DNA from 4 places in the Streptomyces tsukubensis genome. Region 3 is predicted to be linked to each of the others. Evidence: riboswitches for the same ligand, from Rfam matches in the RefSeq annotation. Region 3 holds a riboswitch; each other region holds the start of a gene.
What was found. A riboswitch is a leader RNA that binds a small molecule or an ion and turns the genes downstream of it on or off. The one in region 3 is predicted to bind cyclic di-AMP.

Region 1 (4,679 bases), 2.5 Mb from region 3:
CCCGGAGCCGATGGCCCGGCTGGGGCGGGCGGTCGCGGTGGCCCGGGTGCACGGGCCCGCGGCCGGGCTCGCGGAGGTGGCGGCACTGGCGGACCGGCTCCCCGGGCACCACCGGATCGACGCGGTCCGGGCGCATCTGCTGGAGGAGGCGGGGGAGCGGGCCGCGGCCCGGGAGGCGTACGAGAAGGCCGCGGCGGGCACCCTCAGCGCTCCGGAGGCCCGCTATCTGCGCGCCCGCGCCGCCCGCCTTGCCCGCTGATGCTGTGATCGCCCCCTACCTGGCGTACTGACCTTTACGCCGTTTTTCAATGGGGTTGACCTTTACGCAACGTCAACTTCTACCGTTCAGGTCATGGAGTGGTCGATCCAAGAGGTCGCCCGGCGTGCCGGGACGACCAGCCGCACCCTGCGGCACTACGCGGACATCGGGCTGCTGGCACCCCGCCGGATCGGGGCCAACGGCTACCGCTACTACGGGCCGGACGAGCTGGTGCGCCTCCAGCGGATCCTGCTCCTGCGCGAGCTGGGTCTCGGGCTGCCCGCCATCGCCGAGGTGCTGGCGGGCCAGCAGGACACGACCGCGGCGCTCCGGGCCCATCTGGAGCTGCTGGAGCTTGAGCGGGACCGGCTTGCCCGCCGGATCGCGTCCGTGCGGACCACTCTCCGCAAGACCGAACTAGGGGAGGAACTCATGGCGGAAGACGTACTCGACGGCTTCGACAACAGGAAGTACGAGAAGGAGGTCACGGAGCGCTGGGGCGCGGACGCCTGGCGTGCGAGCAGCCGGCGGTGGCAGCAGCTCGGCGAGGACGAGCGGCGGGCGCATCTGCTGGACCACGAGACGATCGCCCGCGACTACGCCCGGGCCCTCAAGGACGGCGCCGCGCCCGGTGACGAGACCGTCCAGGCGATCACCCGGCGGATGTACGCCTGGCAGTCGCTGCTGGCCCCGCCGTCGAAGTCCCACTTCACGGGGCTCGGCGAGATGTTCGCCGCGGACCCGCGCTTCGGCGACAACTACGACAAGTACGGGGTGGGTACGGCGGCCTTCGTCCGGGACGCGATGCGGGTGTACGCGGAGCGTCACCTCACCGACTGACCGGCCGGAAAACGGGGCTTCCGGCGGGGGTGGAAGGACCTCCCGGCGAGGTCGCGGGGGAAGTCGCGGGGGAACTCGTGGGGAAGTGGTCACCAGAGGTGCTCCGGATGGCGTAAGGTTGTGTTTACCGACGCGGGGTGGAGCAGCTCGGTAGCTCGCTGGGCTCATAACCCAGAGGTCGCAGGTTCAAATCCTGTCCCCGCTACTGAAGACACGGCCCGGTGCTCTCGTTCTACGAGAGCACCGGGCTGTTGTCGTATTCCGTGAGGGGCTCGCGGTCTCCGGAGGCCGGGCAGGGGCCCGGGGGGTCACCCGGCCGGTCCAGCGCGGCTCGCCCCGTGCACCCGCCGCCGTGAGGCTGGGAGGGGAGGAGAGCACCTGTGGCGGAGCAGACACAGCGGAACGGATACGGCGGTGCCCGGCGCTTCGCCCGGATGCTGCCGTCGCTGATGATCGTCTTCGGGGTGGTGTACGACCTCACGACCCCCGCGAAGTTCACCGCCGTGCCCATGTTCACGGCCGCCCCGCTGATCGCGGCCCCCTTCTTCTCCTTCGCCGTCACGCTGGCGACGGGCGCCTTCGCCGTCCTGACCGAGCTGGGTCTGGACATCTACAACCGCTCCCTCGGCCAGACCCAGGCCTATACCGAGCTGAGTACGGTCGTCACCGTCTCCGCCCTGGCGCTCTTCATCAACCGGGTCATCACCCGCAGCAACCAGAAACTGGCCTCGGCCCGGGTGATCGCCGAGGCCGCGCAGCGGGCCGTGCTGCCCACGCCCGCCGAGGAGATCGGCGGGCTGCGGATCGCCGCACGGTACGAGGCGGCCCTCGCCGACGCCTTCATCGGCGGCGACCTCTTCGCCGTACAGGACACTCCGCACGGTGTACGGCTGGTGGTCGGGGACGTCCGGGGCAAGGGTCTGGGGGCCGTGGAGGCCGTGGCCATCCTGATCGGGGCCTTCCGGGAGGCGGCCGAGCGGGAGGCCACGCTGGAGTGCGTCGCCGACCGGCTGGAGCAGGCGCTCGTCCGGGAGGCGCTACGGCGCGGAGCGGGCGATCTCGACGATTTCGAGGGGTTCGCGACCGCCGTGTTCGCGGAGATCCCGCGTGGCTTCGGGGCCGTACGCCTGCTGAACCGGGGGCACCCCGAGCCGCTGCTGCTCCACGCCGACGGGCGGCTGCGCACCCTGCCGCCCGACGAGGCGGCGCTGCCGCTGGGCATGAAGGAGCTGGGGAACTGGCCGGGGCGGGCCGAATCGCATCCGATGCCCGACGGGTCGACCCTGCTGCTCTACACGGACGGGCTCTCGGAGGCGCGGAACGCGGCCGGGGTGTTCTACGACCCGGAGGAGCAGCTCGACGGGCGGTCGTTCCCGGGGCCGGGGGAGCTGCTGGACGCGCTGGTGGACGACGTACGACGGCATACGGGCGGCGGATCGACGGACGATATGGCGCTGCTCGCGGTCACCCGCCCGGCTGGAGGCAGTGGTCCGGGTGGTCCCGTCGGGACCGCTGAGGTCAACGGGGCCGGGGCGGGGGGCCGGCCGTCGGAACAGCCGCCTCTCCGGGCCGATGGATAAAGAGTTGACCAACGATTGGCCAAGTGCTGGGGGCTATGTGCCATTGCACTGCCGTTTTCTGCACGGTGCGTGATCGAACCATCGCTGTCGCCATAACATCTGACGAACCATCAGGGGTGTGGAGGGGGCGGAGAGGCCCTGAACAGGTCTCAGGGGCGGGTAACTCGCCCGATTTGGAAGCCTTCTGTCCCAGTTGGTTCGCCGTCCGGGTTTAACGATCATCAGGAACACTTGGAAAACATTCCCCGTGTCTATTAACGTTCGATAACGCAGCGCGGTCGTCCCAGTCGCCGTCAGGGTGGCTCCGTGCTCATGCGCCGAATCCCGCAAGGGAACCGGGGAACCACTTCTTGGGGTGAATCGGATGCCTCCGCAGCCTGCGGAGACTCCGTAGGAGACCTTCCTGCTCCGAACCCGTCAGCTAACCCGGTAGGCGAGAAGGAAGGAAAGGAGTACGCCTCAGTGGCGTCCAACAGTCCTGCCCCGCAAGCCCCCGCCGGGCCCGGGTACATGAGCAACGGCACCCGCTTCGGCGAAGACGGTGGTGCCGAGCCGTCCACCGGTGAGTGGAACCCCAGCGCGGAAACGCTTCTCCCGAACCGTGGCCGCCACCGCGTGCTGCGGCAGCAGCGCCGGGCCTTCGCCCGCAGCTCCACCGTCCTCGGTGTCGGTGTGATCGCCGCGGTCGGCGCGGGCGGCATCGCCACCGCGCAGGACAAGGCCCCCATCACCATCTCCCTCCCCGACGGGCTCGGCGGCACCGAGGACGGCGCGCCGAACGCCGGCCTCGCCACCATGGGCGACACCGTCACCGAGGCGGGCGAGCAGTCCAAGGCCGACGACAACGCGGGTGAGGCGCTGCGCTCCCGGATCCTCCAGCAGGCCGAGCAGCAGCAGGCGCAGGCCGAGGCGGAGCGCCGGGCCGTGGCCGAGAAGGCCGCCGCCGAAGCCGCCGCCGCGGATGCGCTGAAGGCGTCCGCCGACGCCAAGAAGAAGGCGGACGAGGCGAAGAAGAAGGCCGCCGAGGAAGCCAAGAAGAAGGCGGAGGCCGAGCGCCTCGCCAAGCTGGCGAAGAGCTTCGCGCTCCCCACCTCCTCGTACAACATCACCTCGACCTTCGGTTCGTCCGGCGGACTCTGGTCCTCCGGCCAGCACACCGGTCTGGACTTCGCCGCCCCGGCGGGCACCCCGGTCAAGGCCGTCGGCGCGGGCACCGTCAAGTCCGCCGGTTACGCGGGCTCGTACGGCTACCAGGTCGTCATCGAGCTGAACGACGGCACCGAGGTCATGTACGCCCACCTCTCGTCGATCAACGCCAACGTGGGCCAGAAGGTCGTCGCGGGCGATATGGTCGGACGGGTCGGCTCCACCGGCAACTCCACCGGCAACCACCTCCACCTGGAGGTCAAGACGCCCGGCGGTACGACCATCGACCCCGGCGCCTGGCTGCGCAGCAAGGGTCTGCGGCCCTGACGCCCGCGGGTTCCGGACCGGCCGGGCACCGGCCGGTCCGCAACCGGTGAATCGCGGGTTCCCGCCACCGGTGCATCCCGCCCGGCCCTGAAGCTCCCGCGGTCCCGGACTCCGGGATCCAGGGAGACCGCTGTCCAACGGACGGCGGGTCCTGGCCTTCACGACCACCGGCAGCTCTGACGCACCAACCCCCCGACGTCAGGGCTGCCGGTTCTTTTCCCCGGCCGTGCTCGTACCGGCCGGATCAGACGCGGTACGGGTTGTACCCCTCGTAGTCCCGGTACGGCGGCGGTACGGAGACCACACCGCTCGCCCTGGCCGCATAGGCCAGCGCCGGACCGGCCACCGGCTTCCGCAGCCACATATGGTGCAGCAACTCCTGCTCCCGCGCCGTGAAGTCCGGATCCGCCGTGCCGCGCTGCGCCCGGTCGCGCAGGAACGCCAGGGACGTCGCGAAGCGGACGTACTCCGCGACCGCGTGTGCCGCGGCCGGTCCATGGGTGCGCCGGGCGATGTTCCGGGCTTCG
Region 2 (4,679 bases), 830 kb from region 3:
CGAGGGGCACACCTACACCGATGCCGAGGCCGCCGGATGGGCCGCGATCGACCCGCTGTTCGCGTACAGCCGCCATCCGCACGCTTCGGCCGGGCTGCCGTGCCGTACGGGAGAGTCGGTGGTCTCGGTTGACGGCGACGGGACGGTCCGCCGCTGCCATTTCGTCCCCGCCCCGCTGGGCAACCTCTACGACGGCTCCTACCGCGCTGCGCTGCGGCCGCGGGCCTGTCCGCTGGCGGTCTGCGACTGCCACATCGGGTACGTCCACCTCGAATCCCTGCCGCTGTACGACGTCTTCGCGGGCGGGGTGCTGGAGCGCATACCGGCTCCGGGGGTGCTCCCTTCCGGCGGCCCGGCCGGTCCCTGACCGCCGGAAGGGGTCACAGCGGCAGCAGATCGGGCCGCTTGGCCTCCACGTGGTCGCCGGAGCTCTCGCCTCGCAGCCGCCGTCCGATCCACGGCCCGAGGTACTCCCGCGCCCACTGGATGTCGTCGCGCCGGACTTCGAGGGTGCCCCGCACCGGTACGGGCGGCCACGCCCGGTCCGGGTCGGCGGACACCTCCAGGCCGAGGACCTGGGCGGCCCGCAGCGCGACCCGGGTGTGCCCTTCCGGCGACAGGTGCAGCCGGTCGGGGTCCCAGGCCCTGCGGTCCTGTACGGACCGGAGCGACCACAGGTCGAGCACCGGGCAGTCGTAGCGGTCGGCGATGGCCCGGACATGGGCCGTGTACGTGGCGATCCTGCCGCGCAGATGGCGCAGGACGGGCACGTTCCGGGTGTCGAACCCGGTGGTCACCATGACCGTGCCGACGGCGCCGGTCAGTTCGGCGACGGCACGTTCGAAACGCTCCGCCACATCGTCGGGGTCGGTGCCGGGACGGATGATGTCGTTGCCCCCGGCGCAGAACGACACCAGGTCCGGGGCGAGTTCCTTCGCCCTGGGGACCTGCTCCTCCACGATCTGGTCGAGAAGTCTGCCGCGTACGGCGAGATTGGCGTACCGGAAGGTGTGTTCCGGTCTGCGGTCGGCGAGCAGTCCCGCGAAGCGGTCCGCCCAGCCGAGGTAGGTCCCCCCGGGCCCCGGGTCCCCCACGCCCTCGGTGAAACTGTCCCCGATCGCCGCGTACGACCCGATTCCGGACTGGTCATAAGTTCTCGAATCGTCTCCCACGGAGGCCATCCTCTCTCCGCGGATGTGACCTACGCGACCGTAGGGAGGGGTTGACGGGCCGTGATCTATCCCACCGTGATCACCCGGGGTGGTGGGAATACGGGGAATCCCCCGCGACACGGGGTGTCGCGGGGGATTCGCCGGGCGCCGGGGCGGCGGGGCCCAGGGCCGGAGCTGCGGCGTCTCAGAGGGAGACGCCGTGGCCGCGGAGATGGGCGACCGGGTCGATGTCGGAGCCGTAGGCCGGTCCGGTGCGGACCTCCAGGTGCAGGTGCGGGCCGCTGGAGTTGCCGGTCGAGCCGGAGAGGCCGATCTGCTGTCCGCCGTCGACGGACTGGCCCGCCGAGACGGAGAGGGAGGAGAGGTGGGCGTACTGGGAGTAGGTGCCGTCGGTGTGCTGGACGACGACCTCGTTGCCGTACGCGCCGGCCCAGCCCGCGGAGACGACCGTGCCGGGGCCGATGGACCGGACGGAGGTGCCCGTCGGGACCGCGAAGTCGACACCGGTGTGGTAGCCGCTGGACCACATGGCACCGGAGGCCCGGTACGGGGTGCTGACCTGGGCACCGGCGAGCGGGGCGGCCCAGGAGCCGGAGGCGGCCTCGGGGGCGGGCTCCGGCGCGGGCGCCGGGGCGGTCTCCTGCCGCGCCGGGGCGGCGGGCTCGGCGGCGGCCGGGGCGGGGGCGGCGGGACGGGCACCGTCGCGCGAGGCCCGCTCACCCTTCTCAACCGTCTGCGCGGGCTCGGCCGCCTCGGCCTTCTTGGCGGCCGGGGCCTCGGGGGCGCGCTCGGCGCCCTTGCCGTCGAGCACCAGCTTCAGACCCGGGTGGATCAGGGACGGGTCGTCGCCGACCGCGGCGCGGTTGTCGGCGTACAGCGCCTGCCAGCCGCCCTCGACGTCCCGCTCGGAGGCGATCTTGGACAGATGGTCCCCGGCGACCACGATGTACGTGGCTGATCCGGCGGACTTCTCGGCAGCGGCGGCGGGGGCGGCCGCCGGGGCGACGGCGGCGGTCGGGGCGGCGGGGGCGGCCTGTTCGGCGGCATGGGCGCCGGTGGCCCCGATCAGGGGCAGGGCGATGGCGGCACCGCCGGTACCGGCAGCGACGATTCCACGAGTGATGACCGTCGACTTGGGACGGCGGTGCTTACCCTTTCCGGGCATGGCGCGTTTCCTCTCCGGCGCCTGCGAGGTGAGCTGTCGGGTTCGGGCGGGAGGTGCCCGGTCGCGCACGGCGCGACTTCACCCCGAGCCGGACGGTTTCCCGTCCGGCGGACTACCTGGGTCCCCCGCTCCTGCCACGTGCTTCGGGTGAAGGGTTCCGGACGGCGGCAGGATTCGGCGGTCCGACCGGAGTGCGGTGACCGTAGACCGGCCATAAGAGCAGGAACAAGCCACTCACCCGGCGACGGGCGGAGCCGATCTTGAGGACGGGCCGACCGCGGTGACCCTCCGTGGGCGTCACCCCGTCAACTCCCGCCGGGCGTCCGTATGCCCCTCCCGGGCCACCGCCACACACCGTCACGATTGTGATCCTGCTCATGAGCCGCTCCCCATCTCCCAACGAGACAGGGCATGTTCCAACGAAGAGACCATGACGGACATAGGGGACAGAAGCTGTTCATTCGACAGTCGGTGGCACGTCCGGGCGCCGAGCGCCCACCATGCATTCACCGTGCAGTTCATGACCATCCGATGGAATGATTGCCTGAGGAATCAATGTCGTATCGTCAAGGTCATGCCACCGTCGGCGACCGGCGCCGACGGCCGTGACTGCCCAGGGAGCCGTTGTGACGCAGCAGGTGCCGCAGGTCCCGTCGACCGAGCCGGAGCTGGCCGGGATCCGCAACTTCCGCGACGTCGGCGGACTGCCGTCGACCGACGGCCGTGCAGTGCGCTTCGGACGGCTCTACCGCAGCGGCCATCTGGCCCATGCCACCGCGAGCGACGCCGCTTTTCTCGCCGGTCTCGGACTGCACACGGTCTTCGACTTCCGCAATGCCGCCGATATCCGCATCGAGGGCCCGGACGTGACCCTGCCCGGGGTCCGGAATCTCAACCTCCCGCTGAGCGACCCGGCGGACGGCGCCGAGTTCTGGCAGGTGGTGCGGCGGGGTGATCTGTCACAGCTGCGGTCCCTGCTGGCAGACGGCCGGGCGGCGCAGCGGATGGTGGACGCGTACCGGACGATCATCACCGGGCGGACGGCCGAGCACAGCCGGGTGCTGCACGCGCTGGCCGAGGACAGCGTCCCCGCGCTGATGCACTGCGCGGCGGGCAAGGACCGGGCGGGGCTGTCGGTCGCGGTGACCCTGCTCGCGGTGGGTGTGGAGCGGGAGGCCGTCGAGGCGGACTATCTCAAGTCGAACGACCCGCACCGGCGCTACCGGGTGCGCCGGGCGGAGGACGCCCCGGAGGGCATGTCGCCGGAGGTGATGGAGCTGCTGAGCCCGCTGTTCGACGCCCGCGCGGCGTATCTGCACGCGGCCTTCGACGCCGTCGACTCGGTATGGGGCGGTACGCCGCGCTATCTCTCCGAGGGGCTCGGCCTCTCTTCCGCGACCCGGGAGCGGCTGCGGGAGAGGCTGCTCGGCACGGACTGAGCGGGCCCCGGGCGTCCGGAGCGGGCTCGGCTCTGCGGTGCGAGCGGGGCCCCTGCCCGGCCGCAGAGCGTCGCGCCGGGCGCCGGGCCGGTGCCGGGCGGATCGCGGTGCGGCCCTCAGCCGCCGGCCGGGCGGGCTGCCCCTGGTTCGGCCCCGGGGTCCGGGCGGTCTACTTGGCCCCGACCTCGAAGAGCAGGTAGAGGAAGCCGGCGAAGACGTGTCCGGCGACCAGATAGGCGAAGAGCCGGATCCAGATCCCCTTCGGGAACTTGCCCTCCTCGTTCTTCGCACGGGGGGTGGTACCGGCGGCCTGGGCGCCTTCGGAAGCGGCGGGGTTCTCGACCATGACGGCCTCTGCTTTCTCCGGCGCGACGGCCGGGTTCCTCCGGCGCGGGGCCGGATCGCATCTGCACGGGCGGGACGGTGCGGACCGTCGGGCGGCCCGGGCCCTTCTCCCGGACCGGGCCGGATCGGCAAGATCCGGAAGACCGGAAGACCGGAGAGGGGACCTAGAAGTGCGGATGGAAGATGTCGGGGCTCTGCAGCAGGGTGTGGACGAAGATCATCTCGGCTCCGTCGCGGGTGGCGGCGGCGATCCGGTGCGGGGTCAGCGAGTCGTAGTGCGCGCTGTCGCCGGGGCCCAGTTCGTGGACGGTGTCACCGAGACCGAGCCGGACCCGGCCGTCGAGGACGTAGAGCCACTCCTCGCCGGGATGCTGGCGGACCAGCTCGCCCTGGGCGCCGTACGGCACGATGAGGCGGAGCGTCTGCATGGCCCGGCCCGGGCTGCCGACCTGGTGGTAGGTCCAGCCGTCGGCCTGGGAGGGTTCCCGGCTGCCGGCCCGGATCACGGGGTCGTGCTCGGGTGCCGACTCGCCGAGCAGCTCGGCGACTGTCGTACCG
Region 3 (4,679 bases):
CCCCGATTCCCGCTCCGCGAAGCGCAGCCGGTACGCATCAACCGCCCGCTCCATGTGCAGCACCGCCAGCGCCCGTGCCCGCTCCGGGTCCCGCCGCCCCACGGCGTCCACGATCGCCCCGTGCTCGGCCCACGACTCCACGGGCCGCCGGGCCGCCGGCTCCACCGCGTACATCCAGGCGATCTTCCGGCGCAACGGCAGCAGCAGCGCGATCAGCCCGGAGCCTGCGGACGCCTGGGCGAGCGTCTCGTGGAACCAGCCGTCCAGCGACCGCAACTCTCCCACCTGGCCCCGGGCCGCCCGCTCCTGCCCGAGCCGCACCAGACCGCGCAGCACCTTGAGATGCGCCTCCGTACGGTGCCGGGCGGCCCGGGCCGCCGCCAGCGGCTCCAGCAGCGCCCGGATCTCCAGCAGATCGGCGGCCTCCTGCTCGGTGGGTTCGGCGACACACGCCCCCGCATGGCGCCGGGTGGTGACAAAACCCTCCGACTCCAGGGTCCGCAGCGCTTCCCGGACCGGCACCCGGGAGACCCCGTACCGCCGGGCGAGCTGTTCCTCCGCCAGCCGACCGCCGCGCGGGAAGACCCCGGAGACGATGTCGTCGCGAATCGCCCTGCAGACCGATTGCGCGGGAACCCGCATACCCGTACCTCCGCTGTGATCCGGACGAAGCGACGGAATGCAGCCGCTCGCATTTACCGAACGACTCTATGCCAGGCACCCGGAAATTCCGACAGCCCCCGATAAACCGTGGATATCTTCCGGCCACCGGGAAACACGGCAGGCCGAAACGCGCAGTGCCCCGGCGCCGGGCGCCGGGGCACTGCGAAACGAGCGAAAACAGGCGAGAAAGCCGAGGAGCGGCTACGCCCGATACAAGCGGGGCGGGCGGACCCGGGAGGTCAGACCCTGACGCCCTTTCCGCGCAGATACGAGACCGGGTCGACGTCCGAGCCGTACTCCGCGCCGGTGCGGACCTCGAAGTGGAGGTGCGCCCCGGTGGAGTTCCCGGTGGAGCCCGCGCGGCCGATCTGCTGGCCGGGCATCACGGTCTGCCCGGCGGAGACGGAGAGCGACGACAGATGCGCGTACTGGGTGTACGAGCCGTCGCGCATCTCGATGACGACGTTGTAGCCGTAGGCCCCGCCCCAGCCCGCCTCGACGACGGTGCCCGCGCCCACGGACACGATCTTCGTCCCGGTCGAGGCGTGGAAGTCGATGCCGGTGTGCGTACCGGAGGACCAGAGCGCGCTGTTGGCCCGGTAGGAGGTGGTGACGTCCGAACCCTCGACGGGGGACGTCCAGGTGTTGAGCAGCCGCTTGCGCTCGGCGTCACGGGCGGCGCGCTCACGGGCCTCCCGCTCGGCCTCGGCCCGCGCCTCGGCCTCGCGCTTGGCCTCCGCCTCCGCCTGCGCACGGGCCACGGCCTGCTGCTTCTGGGCGTGGGCCTGGTCGGCGACCTGGCCGGAGAGCGAATCCGACGCGGAGAGCGGCTGCAGGGTGCCGGGCTGCTCGGCGGCGAGGATCTGAAGGGTGCCCGTGTCCTCGGCGCTCAGGGTGCCCGGGTCGCCGTTCTGCTCCCGGCCGTCGCCGTCGGAGGCGAACGCGGGGGCGGCGAGGGTGCCGATGACGCCGGTGGTGGCGAGGGTCGCGGCTCCGGCGATGCTCGCGCTGCGGCGCGTCATCCGGCTCGGGCCACGGTGCTTCCCACTGGTTCGGGCAAACGCCATGGAGAGGCTGGTCCTTTCCTTCCTTCTCGCCTACCGGGTTAGCTGACGGGTTCGGAGAGAGGAAGGTCTCCTACGGCTCCTCCGCGGGCTGCGAAGGGTCCGATTCACCCCGGTGGGGACATGGGTCCCCGGCTCCCCAGGGCTCGCGCCCGGCGGGGACTCGGCGATGGCTGTCCGTGCCGCGGTTTGCGGCGCCTGCAGGCGAACAGCCGGATCGACGCTAGGCGGGCGGCATGTCGATCACCAAACAAACGGGCTTCTTTGTTGCTCATGCCACAGCCCATGCCGGTCAACTTCCCACCAAAACGGACAGCTGACGGAGCGGAGCCCCGGGCGCGGCGCACCAACGCGCAACGCCCGGGGCTCCGCCCGTACCACCGGCACTGCCGAACCGCGTGCCGCCGGGCCACCGGACCGACCGGCCCGGCCCACCCGTACGGCTGCCGGTCCGTCAGCCCTTCACCACCGTCACTTCCCCGATGCCCAGCGCCCGGACGGGCCCGGCGATCTCGGAGGCGTCACCGACGAGCACGGTCACCAGCCGGTCCACGGGGAACGCGCTGACGACCGCCGCGGTGGCCTCGACCGTCCCGGTCTGTGCCAGACGGGCGTACAACTGCCCCTGGAAGTCGTCCGGAAGGTGCTGCTCCACCTGGTCCGCGAGGGTGCCCGCGACCGACGCCGCCGTCTCGTACCGCAGCGGGGCGACCCCGACCAGGTTCTGTACGGCGACATCGCGCTCGGCGTCCGTCAGTCCGCCCTCGGCGAGGGTGCGCAGAACCTGCCAGAGGTCCTCCAGCGCCGGGCCGGTGTTGGGGGTGTCGACCGAGCCGCTGATGCCCAGCAGCGCGGCGCCCGAACCGTCCGGGGCGGAGCACAGCACCTGCGCGAAGGCCCGGACGCCGTAGGTGTACCCCTTCTCCTCGCGGAGCACCCGGTCGAGCCGGGAGGTGAGGGTGCCGCCGAGGCAGTACGTGCCGAGCACCTGGGCCGGCCAGACCCGGTCGTGCCGGTCGGCGCCGATCCGGCCGATGAGCAGCTGGGTCTGCACCGCGCCCGGCCGGTCCACGATGATCACGCGGCCGCTGTCGTCGGCGGTGATCTCCGGCTGTGCACGGGCCGCCACCGTGTCGCCCTGCCAGGTGCCGAGGGTCTCCGCGAGCAGCGCGTCGAGGTCCACACCGGTCAGGTCGCCGACGACGACCGCCGTGGCGGTCGCGGGCCGCACATGGGCCTCGTAGAACGCCCGGACCCCGGCGGAGTCGATCCGGGCCACCGTCTCCTCCGTCCCCTGCCGGGGGCGGGACATCCGCAGCGACGCCGGGAAGAGGCTGCGGTACAGCTCCTTGGCGGCGCGGCGGCCCGGGTTGGCCGTCTCGTGCGGGATCTCGTCCAGCCGGTTCCGTACCAGCCGCTTGATCTCGCCGTCGTCGAACGCGGGCGCGCGCAGCGCCTCGGCGAGCAGCCCGAGGGCCTTGGGCAGCCGGGAGACCGGCACCTCCAGGGAGACCCGGACACCGGGGTGGTCGGCGTGGGCGTCGAGGGTGGCGCCGCAGCGCTCCAGCTCGGCGGCGAACTCCTCGGCGGACCGCTTGTCGGTGCCCTCGGACAGAGCCCGGGCCATGATGGTGGCGATGCCGTCCAGACCGTCGGGCTCGGCGCCGAGCGGGGCGTCGAGGTTGATCTCCACGGCCACGACCTGCTGGCCGGGGCGGTGACAGCGCAGAACGGTCAGCCCGTTGGGCAGCGTTCCGCGGTCGGGGGCCGGGAAGGCCCACGGGGTGGGCTCCCCGGAGGCGGGCCGGGGGTGGAAGTCCATCGTGATCAGCGGCTCGGTGGCGTCGGTCACTGGTCCGCCCCCTCTTCTGCGTCGTTGTCGTTGCGGTCGGCGGCGGCGCCCTCGGCGTCCCCGTCCGTCTCCCCCTCGGTGCCGGGCACCGGTTCGTACACCAGCACCGCCCGGTTGTCGGGGCGCAGCCGCGCCGCGGCGATCTCGCGCACCTCGTCGGCGGTGACGGAGAGCACCCGCCGGACGGCCGTGAGGGCGAGCTGCGGGTCGCCGAAGAGGACCGCGTAGCGGCAGAGTTCGTCGGCGCGGCCCGCGACCGTGCCCAGCCGGTCCAGCCACTCGCGCTCCAGCTGGGCCTGGGCCCGCTCCATCTCCTCGTCCGTCGGCCCCTCGGCGGCGAACCGCGCCAGCTCCTCGTCGACGGCGGCTTCGATCTGCGCCACCTCGACCCCGCCGGACGTCTTCACGTCCAGCCAGCCCAGCGACGGCGCCCCGGCCAGCCTCAGCAGTCCGAAACCGGCCGCGACGGCGGTCTGGTCCCGGCGCACCAGGCGGTTGTGGAGCCGGGAGGACTCCCCGCCGCCGAGGACGGTCAGGGCGACGTCGACGGCGTCGCATGCGCGGCTGCCGTCGTGCGGGAGGCGGTAGGCGGCCATCAGGGCGCGGGCGGGCACGTCCTCCTCGACGACCTCGCGCAGCTGCCGCCCCATGACGTCGGGCAGGGCGCCGTCGCGCGGCGGCTGCTTGCCGTCGTGGGAGGGGATGGAGCCGAAGTACTTCTCGACCCAGGCGAGGGTCTGCTCCGGGTCGATGTCGCCGACGACCGACAGCACCGCGTTGTTCGGCGCGTAGTAGGTGCGGAAGAAGGCGCGGGCGTCCTCCAGGGTCGCCGCGTCGAGATCCGCCATGGAGCCGATGGGCGTGTGGTGGTACGGGTGGCCCTCCGGGTAGGCGAGGGCGGTCAGCTTCTCGAACGCGGTGCCGTACGGAACGTTGTCGTACCGCTGGCGGCGTTCGTTCTTCACGACGTCCCGCTGGTTCTCCATCGACTCGTCGTCGAGGGCGGCCAGCAGCGAGCCCATGCGGTCCGCCTCCAGCCAGAGCGCCAGCTCCAGCTCATGGGTGGGCATGGTCTCGAAGTAGTTGGTGCGCTCGAAGCT
Region 4 (4,679 bases), 3.2 Mb from region 3:
CAGGTAGTAGAGCGTGGGGAAGGGGGTGCCGTCGGGCAGCCGGGGCGCGGTCTCGACCACATCGGGCAGTCCGCAGGGGCAGCGGTGGGCGATCGCGCGCAGCCCGCGCGGCGGCCGCCCGAGCTGCTCCTCGAAGGCCGCGATATCGGCGTCCGTGGGGGCGGTGTGCTCGGTGGTGGGAGGAGGGGTTTCCATGCCTGCCTTGGGTCCGGGTCGTGCCTGCTGGTGCTGCTGTTGCTGCTCTTGTCGGGGGGGCGGTACGGGACGGCCTACTCGCGGTCCGCGGTGTCGACGCCCTCCCAGACGTTCGAGTACCAGGGCCGGTCGGCCGAGCCCTGGTCGGTGCGGCGCTTCTCGGCCGCCTCGGGGTCGATCATCGTATAGCCGGTCTCGCCGGGCTCCACGTAGTGCAGATGCTCCCGGGCCAGCTTGCGGATGTACCGGTCGTCCTGGAGCCGGGCCTTCTCGTCGCGCAACCTCTCGACCTGCTCCTCCGCGTCCTTCCGCCGCTCCTGCTGTTCGGCGATCTCACCGCGCTGGGAGACGTACTGCCGCATCGGGTAGGCGAGGGCGACGACGAGGGAGCAGACGATCAGGGCGAGGAAGGCGGCGCGGCCGGTGAGCCGGGAGCGGCGGGCCTGGCGCTTGTTCTGGGAGCGGTAGACCCGGGCGGCGGTCTGCTCGCCGAGCAGACGCAGCCGGGTCGCCGTGGAGAACCGGTCGCCGCCGGATCCGGCACTCTTCCGGGCCATGCCGTCCGCCTCCCCTGCTCCGTGTGTACGTGCGCACGTCCCCGGACACGGTACGGGACCGCGGCCGGGGACGTGGCGTACGACGGGCTGGCGAACCCTACGGGCTCGGTCGCCCTGGGATTCTGAGGGAATCAGCCCTTGAAGCGGGGGAAGGCGCTGCGGCCCGCGTAGACGGCGGCGTCGTCGAGGATCTCCTCGATACGCAGCAGCTGGTTGTACTTGGCGACGCGCTCGGAACGGGCCGGGGCGCCGGTCTTGATCTGACCGCAGTTGGTGGCGACCGCCAGGTCGGCGATGGTGACGTCCTCGGTCTCGCCGGAGCGGTGGGACATCATGCACTTGAAGCCGTTGCGCTGGGCCAGCTCGACGGCGTCGAGGGTCTCGGTCAGGGAGCCGATCTGGTTGACCTTGACCAGGAGGGCGTTGGCGGAGCCCTCCTCGATACCGCGGCCGAGGCGCTCCGGGTTGGTGACGAAGAGGTCGTCGCCGACGATCTGGACCTTGGAGCCCAGCTTCTCGGTGAGCGCCTTCCAGCCCTCCCAGTCGTCCTCGAACAGCGGGTCCTCGATGGAGACCAGCGGGTAGGCGGCGACCAGCTCCTCGTAGTACGAGGTCAGCTCGGCGGCGGAGAGGCTCTTGCCCTCGAAGTGGTAGGCGCCGTCCTTGTAGAACTCGGAGGCGGCGACGTCGAGCGCCAGCGCGATGTCCTGGCCGGGGGTGTAGCCGGCCTCCTTGATGGCCTCCAGGATCAGGTCCAGGGCGGCACGGTTGGAGTCCAGGTTCGGGGCGAAGCCGCCCTCGTCGCCGAGACCGGTGGAGAGACCGCGGCCCTTCAGCACCTTCTTGAGGGTGTGGTAGACCTCGGTGCCCCAGCGCAGCGCCTCGGAGAAGGACTCCGCGCCGATCGGGGCGATCATGAACTCCTGGATGTCGACGTTGGAGTCCGCGTGGGAGCCGCCGTTGAGGATGTTCATCATCGGAACGGGCAGCAGGTGCGCGTTCGGGCCGCCGAGGTAGCGGAAGAGCGGCAGGTCGGAGGCCTCGGAGGCGGCGTGCGCCACGGCGAGGGAGACACCGAGGATGGCGTTGGCGCCCAGCGACGACTTGTCGGGGGTGGCGTCCAGGTCGAACATCGCCTGGTCGATCAGGCGCTGCTCGGTGGCGTCGTAGCCGACGAGCTCCGGGCCGATCTGCTCGATGACGGCGAGGACGGCCTTCTCCACGCCCTTGCCGAGGTAGCGGTTCGGGTCCCCGTCGCGGAGCTCCAGGGCCTCGAAGGCGCCGGTGGAGGCACCGGAGGGCACGGCGGCGCGGCCGGTGCTCCCGTCGTCGAGGCCGACCTCGACCTCGACCGTGGGGTTCCCCCGGGAGTCGAGGATTTCCCGGGCTACGACGACGTCGATGGACGGCACGAGCATCTCCTTCTGGGATGTGACGCGTGGGGTGCGGGTCTCTTGAGCCTTGCGCCAAGAGCCTAACCGGACGGGGGGCGCCGCCCCGCCGATGCCCGCCCCCTGGGACGAAAAAGAGTGCGAAGAACTGCGGTGGTGGGCAAAAGCCGCGTTCCTACCGATGGGTAACAGTTCTCAGCTGGGCATCTGCTCGCTCAGACGGGTGCACGGGGGCGGTTTTCCGGGGCCGTACGGAGCAGTCGGGGGCGGCAGACGGAACCCCGGACCGGCGCGTACGGGGGAAGCGCGCCGGCCCGGGGTGCGGGGGGTCGGACCCGTGGGGGGGGTGGACCGCAGGGGGGAGCCGCGGTCCGGGGTCCGGGAGGGGGCAGGTCCGGTGAGGGACCGGCCCGGGGGTGCGGTTCGTTGGGGAGCCGCAGGTCCGTCAGCCGAGGTGGAGCTGCTGGCCCGGGAAGATGACGTCGGCGTCGTCGACGGTGTCCTTGTTCAGCTCGAACAGCTTCTGCCAGCCGCCCTCGACCTGCTCGGCCTCGGCGATCTTGCTGAGCGTGTCGCCGGACTTGACCTCGTACTCGCCGTCGCCCTTCTCGAAGCCCTTGGCCGGAGCCGCGGACTTCGCCGGAGCCGGGGCCTGGGCGCGCTCGGAGCGGGTGGTCGGAACCTCGGCGCGCTCCTGCTTCGGCTGGGCGGGCTGGGCCTGCTGCTTCGGCTGCTCCTGCTTGGGCTGGGCCGGGGCCTGCTCGGCGGCGGCACCGCCGTACGGGGTGTTCGAGAGGCCGACACCGCACTTCGGCCAGGCGCCCTTGCCCTGGCCCGCCAGGGTCTTCTCGGCGATTTCGATCTGCTGCGCCTTGGTGGCGAGGTGCGCATTGGGGGCGTACTTGGTGCCACCGAAGGCGGCCCAGGTGGAGCTGGAGAACTGGACGCCGCCGTAGTAGCCGTTGCCCGTGTTGATGGACCAGTTGCCGCCGGACTCGCACTGGGCGACCTTGTCCCACTCGGCGGCGGTGGCGGCGGAGGCCGAGGTGGCGCCCATGATCGGGGCGGCGACGGCGACGGTGGTGATGCCTGCGAAGGCGGCGAAGCGGGCGGCCTTGGACGGGCGGCGGTGCTTGCCCTTGCTGGAAAACAGCATGGAGGTTCTCCTCACCGACGCCTACGAGGTGAGCTGTCGGGTTCGGGCGCAGTGAGTTGCCCGGCCGTACGACCTGCGTCGTACGGCTTCACCCCAAGCCGGTCGTCCACCGCCCTCACGGGCTTTCGGACGGGACCGGCACAAACCTGGGTCCCCCGCTCCTGCCTTCGGCGCTTTCGCGACGACAGTTCCCCCCGACCGACGGCAGGATTCGGCGTGACGGTCAGTGGTGCCCGCTTTGGCGAGCGGTCCAGACCGTAGTCACAGGCGTCCCGCTTCTTCAACGACGGAACATCGTGGGCAAATCGCCCATCCCACCCCTCCGGAAACTCGCGTTTTCGCAGGTGGCGTGCGGAATGCGGGATTCCGGAAGAGTGGGGACCACGGCCGGACCGAAGAGACTCATGTCTCACTTACACAGAAAGGGACATATCCCAGCAAAATAGGGCGTCAATTTCGATGCTCCGGAGGCTACTTCGCCTGGAGATCAAGGCTCTGGCCAGGGAGGATCAGATCGGGATCAGCTCCGACCAGCTCCTGGTTGGCCTCATAGAGCGCCGGCCAGCCCCCGGGGACCTTCTTCTCTTCCGCGATGGACCAGAGGTTGTCGCCGGAGCGGACCGTGTACGTACCGGAGGGCTGCCCGGCTTCGCCCGTACCGTCCGTGGTGTCGGTCTTGGCCGGAGTGCCCGTACCGCCCTGATCGCCCTGGTTCAGGGCATCGGAACGGGCATCGGTCTCGGACCGGGAGGTCCGGTCGGGGCCGGAGGCGCGGGACGGGTCGGCGGTTTCGGCGGGCGGGGTGCCGGTGCCCTCGGGGGTGCCGGTGCCGGTCGCGCCCGAGGGGGTCTCCTTGGCGGTCTCCTCCGCGGCGGGTGCGCCGCGGTGCTTGCCGACGCCCTCGGCGGGCTTGGCCGCCGTCTCCTTCTTCTCCGCCTTTCCGGCGGAGGGGGAAGGGGACGCGGCGGCGTCCGGCGCCTTCTCCCCCGCCTTGCGCGGCTCCGCCGGGAGGTCGCCCGCCTTCGCCTTGTCCGCCGGGCGTCCGGCGGCCGGACCGCTGGGCACCGGATCGGCGCCGCCCGGGCCGGTCGCGGTGCCCGCGGCACCGCCGAGGCCCGACGCGATCCCGCAGGACGGCCACGCCTTGGGCCCCTCCGCGGCGAGCACCTTCTCCGCCACGGCTATCTGCTGGGAGCGGCTGGCCAGATCCGGCCGGTCGGCGTACTCCCGGCCGCCGTAGGTGTTCCAGGTCTCCTGGGAGAGCTGGAGCCCGCCGTAGTAGCCGTTGAGGTTGTTCACGGTCCACTGCCCGGCGCTCTCGCACTCCGCGACACGGTCCCAGGTTGCGGAGTCGGCGGCGGACGCCGAGGTGGCGCCGAG

Region 1: linked by a shared signal. The riboswitch ahead of B7R87_RS14765 (M23 family metallopeptidase) and the one ahead of B7R87_RS25685 (M23 family metallopeptidase) in region 3 are both predicted to bind cyclic di-AMP.
Region 2: linked by a shared signal. The riboswitch ahead of B7R87_RS29195 (M23 family metallopeptidase) and the one ahead of B7R87_RS25685 (M23 family metallopeptidase) in region 3 are both predicted to bind cyclic di-AMP.
Region 4: linked by a shared signal. The riboswitch ahead of B7R87_RS11605 (transglycosylase family protein) and the one ahead of B7R87_RS25685 (M23 family metallopeptidase) in region 3 are both predicted to bind cyclic di-AMP.

The regions. Positions count from the first base shown of each region.
Region 1 is NZ_CP020700.1:3,692,852-3,697,530, reverse strand. Features, by position in the region: gene B7R87_RS14785 (RNA polymerase sigma factor) at 1-259, shown strand, start outside; gene B7R87_RS14780 (MerR family transcriptional regulator) at 353-1,099, shown strand; tRNA gene B7R87_RS14775 (tRNA-Met) at 1,231-1,304, shown strand; gene B7R87_RS14770 (PP2C family protein-serine/threonine phosphatase) at 1,480-2,679, shown strand; cyclic di-AMP (ydaO/yuaA leader) riboswitch at 2,985-3,130, shown strand; gene B7R87_RS14765 (M23 family metallopeptidase) at 3,142-4,152, shown strand; gene B7R87_RS14760 (PrsW family intramembrane metalloprotease) at 4,397-4,679, opposite strand, start outside.
Region 2 is NZ_CP020700.1:7,015,540-7,020,218, reverse strand. Features, by position in the region: gene B7R87_RS29205 (STM4011 family radical SAM protein) at 1-367, shown strand, start outside; gene B7R87_RS29200 (SGNH/GDSL hydrolase family protein) at 381-1,181, opposite strand; gene B7R87_RS29195 (M23 family metallopeptidase) at 1,357-2,337, opposite strand; cyclic di-AMP (ydaO/yuaA leader) riboswitch at 2,343-2,494, opposite strand; gene B7R87_RS29190 (tyrosine-protein phosphatase) at 2,964-3,776, shown strand; gene B7R87_RS33865 (DUF6126 family protein) at 3,946-4,122, opposite strand; gene B7R87_RS29180 (XRE family transcriptional regulator) at 4,286-4,679, opposite strand, start outside.
Region 3 is NZ_CP020700.1:6,181,300-6,185,978, reverse strand. Features, by position in the region: gene B7R87_RS25690 (GntR family transcriptional regulator) at 1-642, opposite strand, end outside; gene B7R87_RS25685 (M23 family metallopeptidase) at 903-1,730, opposite strand; cyclic di-AMP (ydaO/yuaA leader) riboswitch at 1,744-1,906, opposite strand; gene B7R87_RS25680 (M16 family metallopeptidase) at 2,182-3,549, opposite strand; gene B7R87_RS25675 (M16 family metallopeptidase) at 3,576-4,679, opposite strand, start outside.
Region 4 is NZ_CP020700.1:3,008,841-3,013,519, forward strand. Features, by position in the region: gene B7R87_RS11590 (DUF501 domain-containing protein) at 1-195, opposite strand, end outside; gene B7R87_RS11595 (FtsB family cell division protein) at 270-752, opposite strand; gene eno (phosphopyruvate hydratase) at 884-2,170, opposite strand; gene B7R87_RS11605 (transglycosylase family protein) at 2,589-3,299, opposite strand; cyclic di-AMP (ydaO/yuaA leader) riboswitch at 3,303-3,482, opposite strand; gene B7R87_RS11610 (LysM peptidoglycan-binding domain-containing protein) at 3,771-4,679, opposite strand, start outside.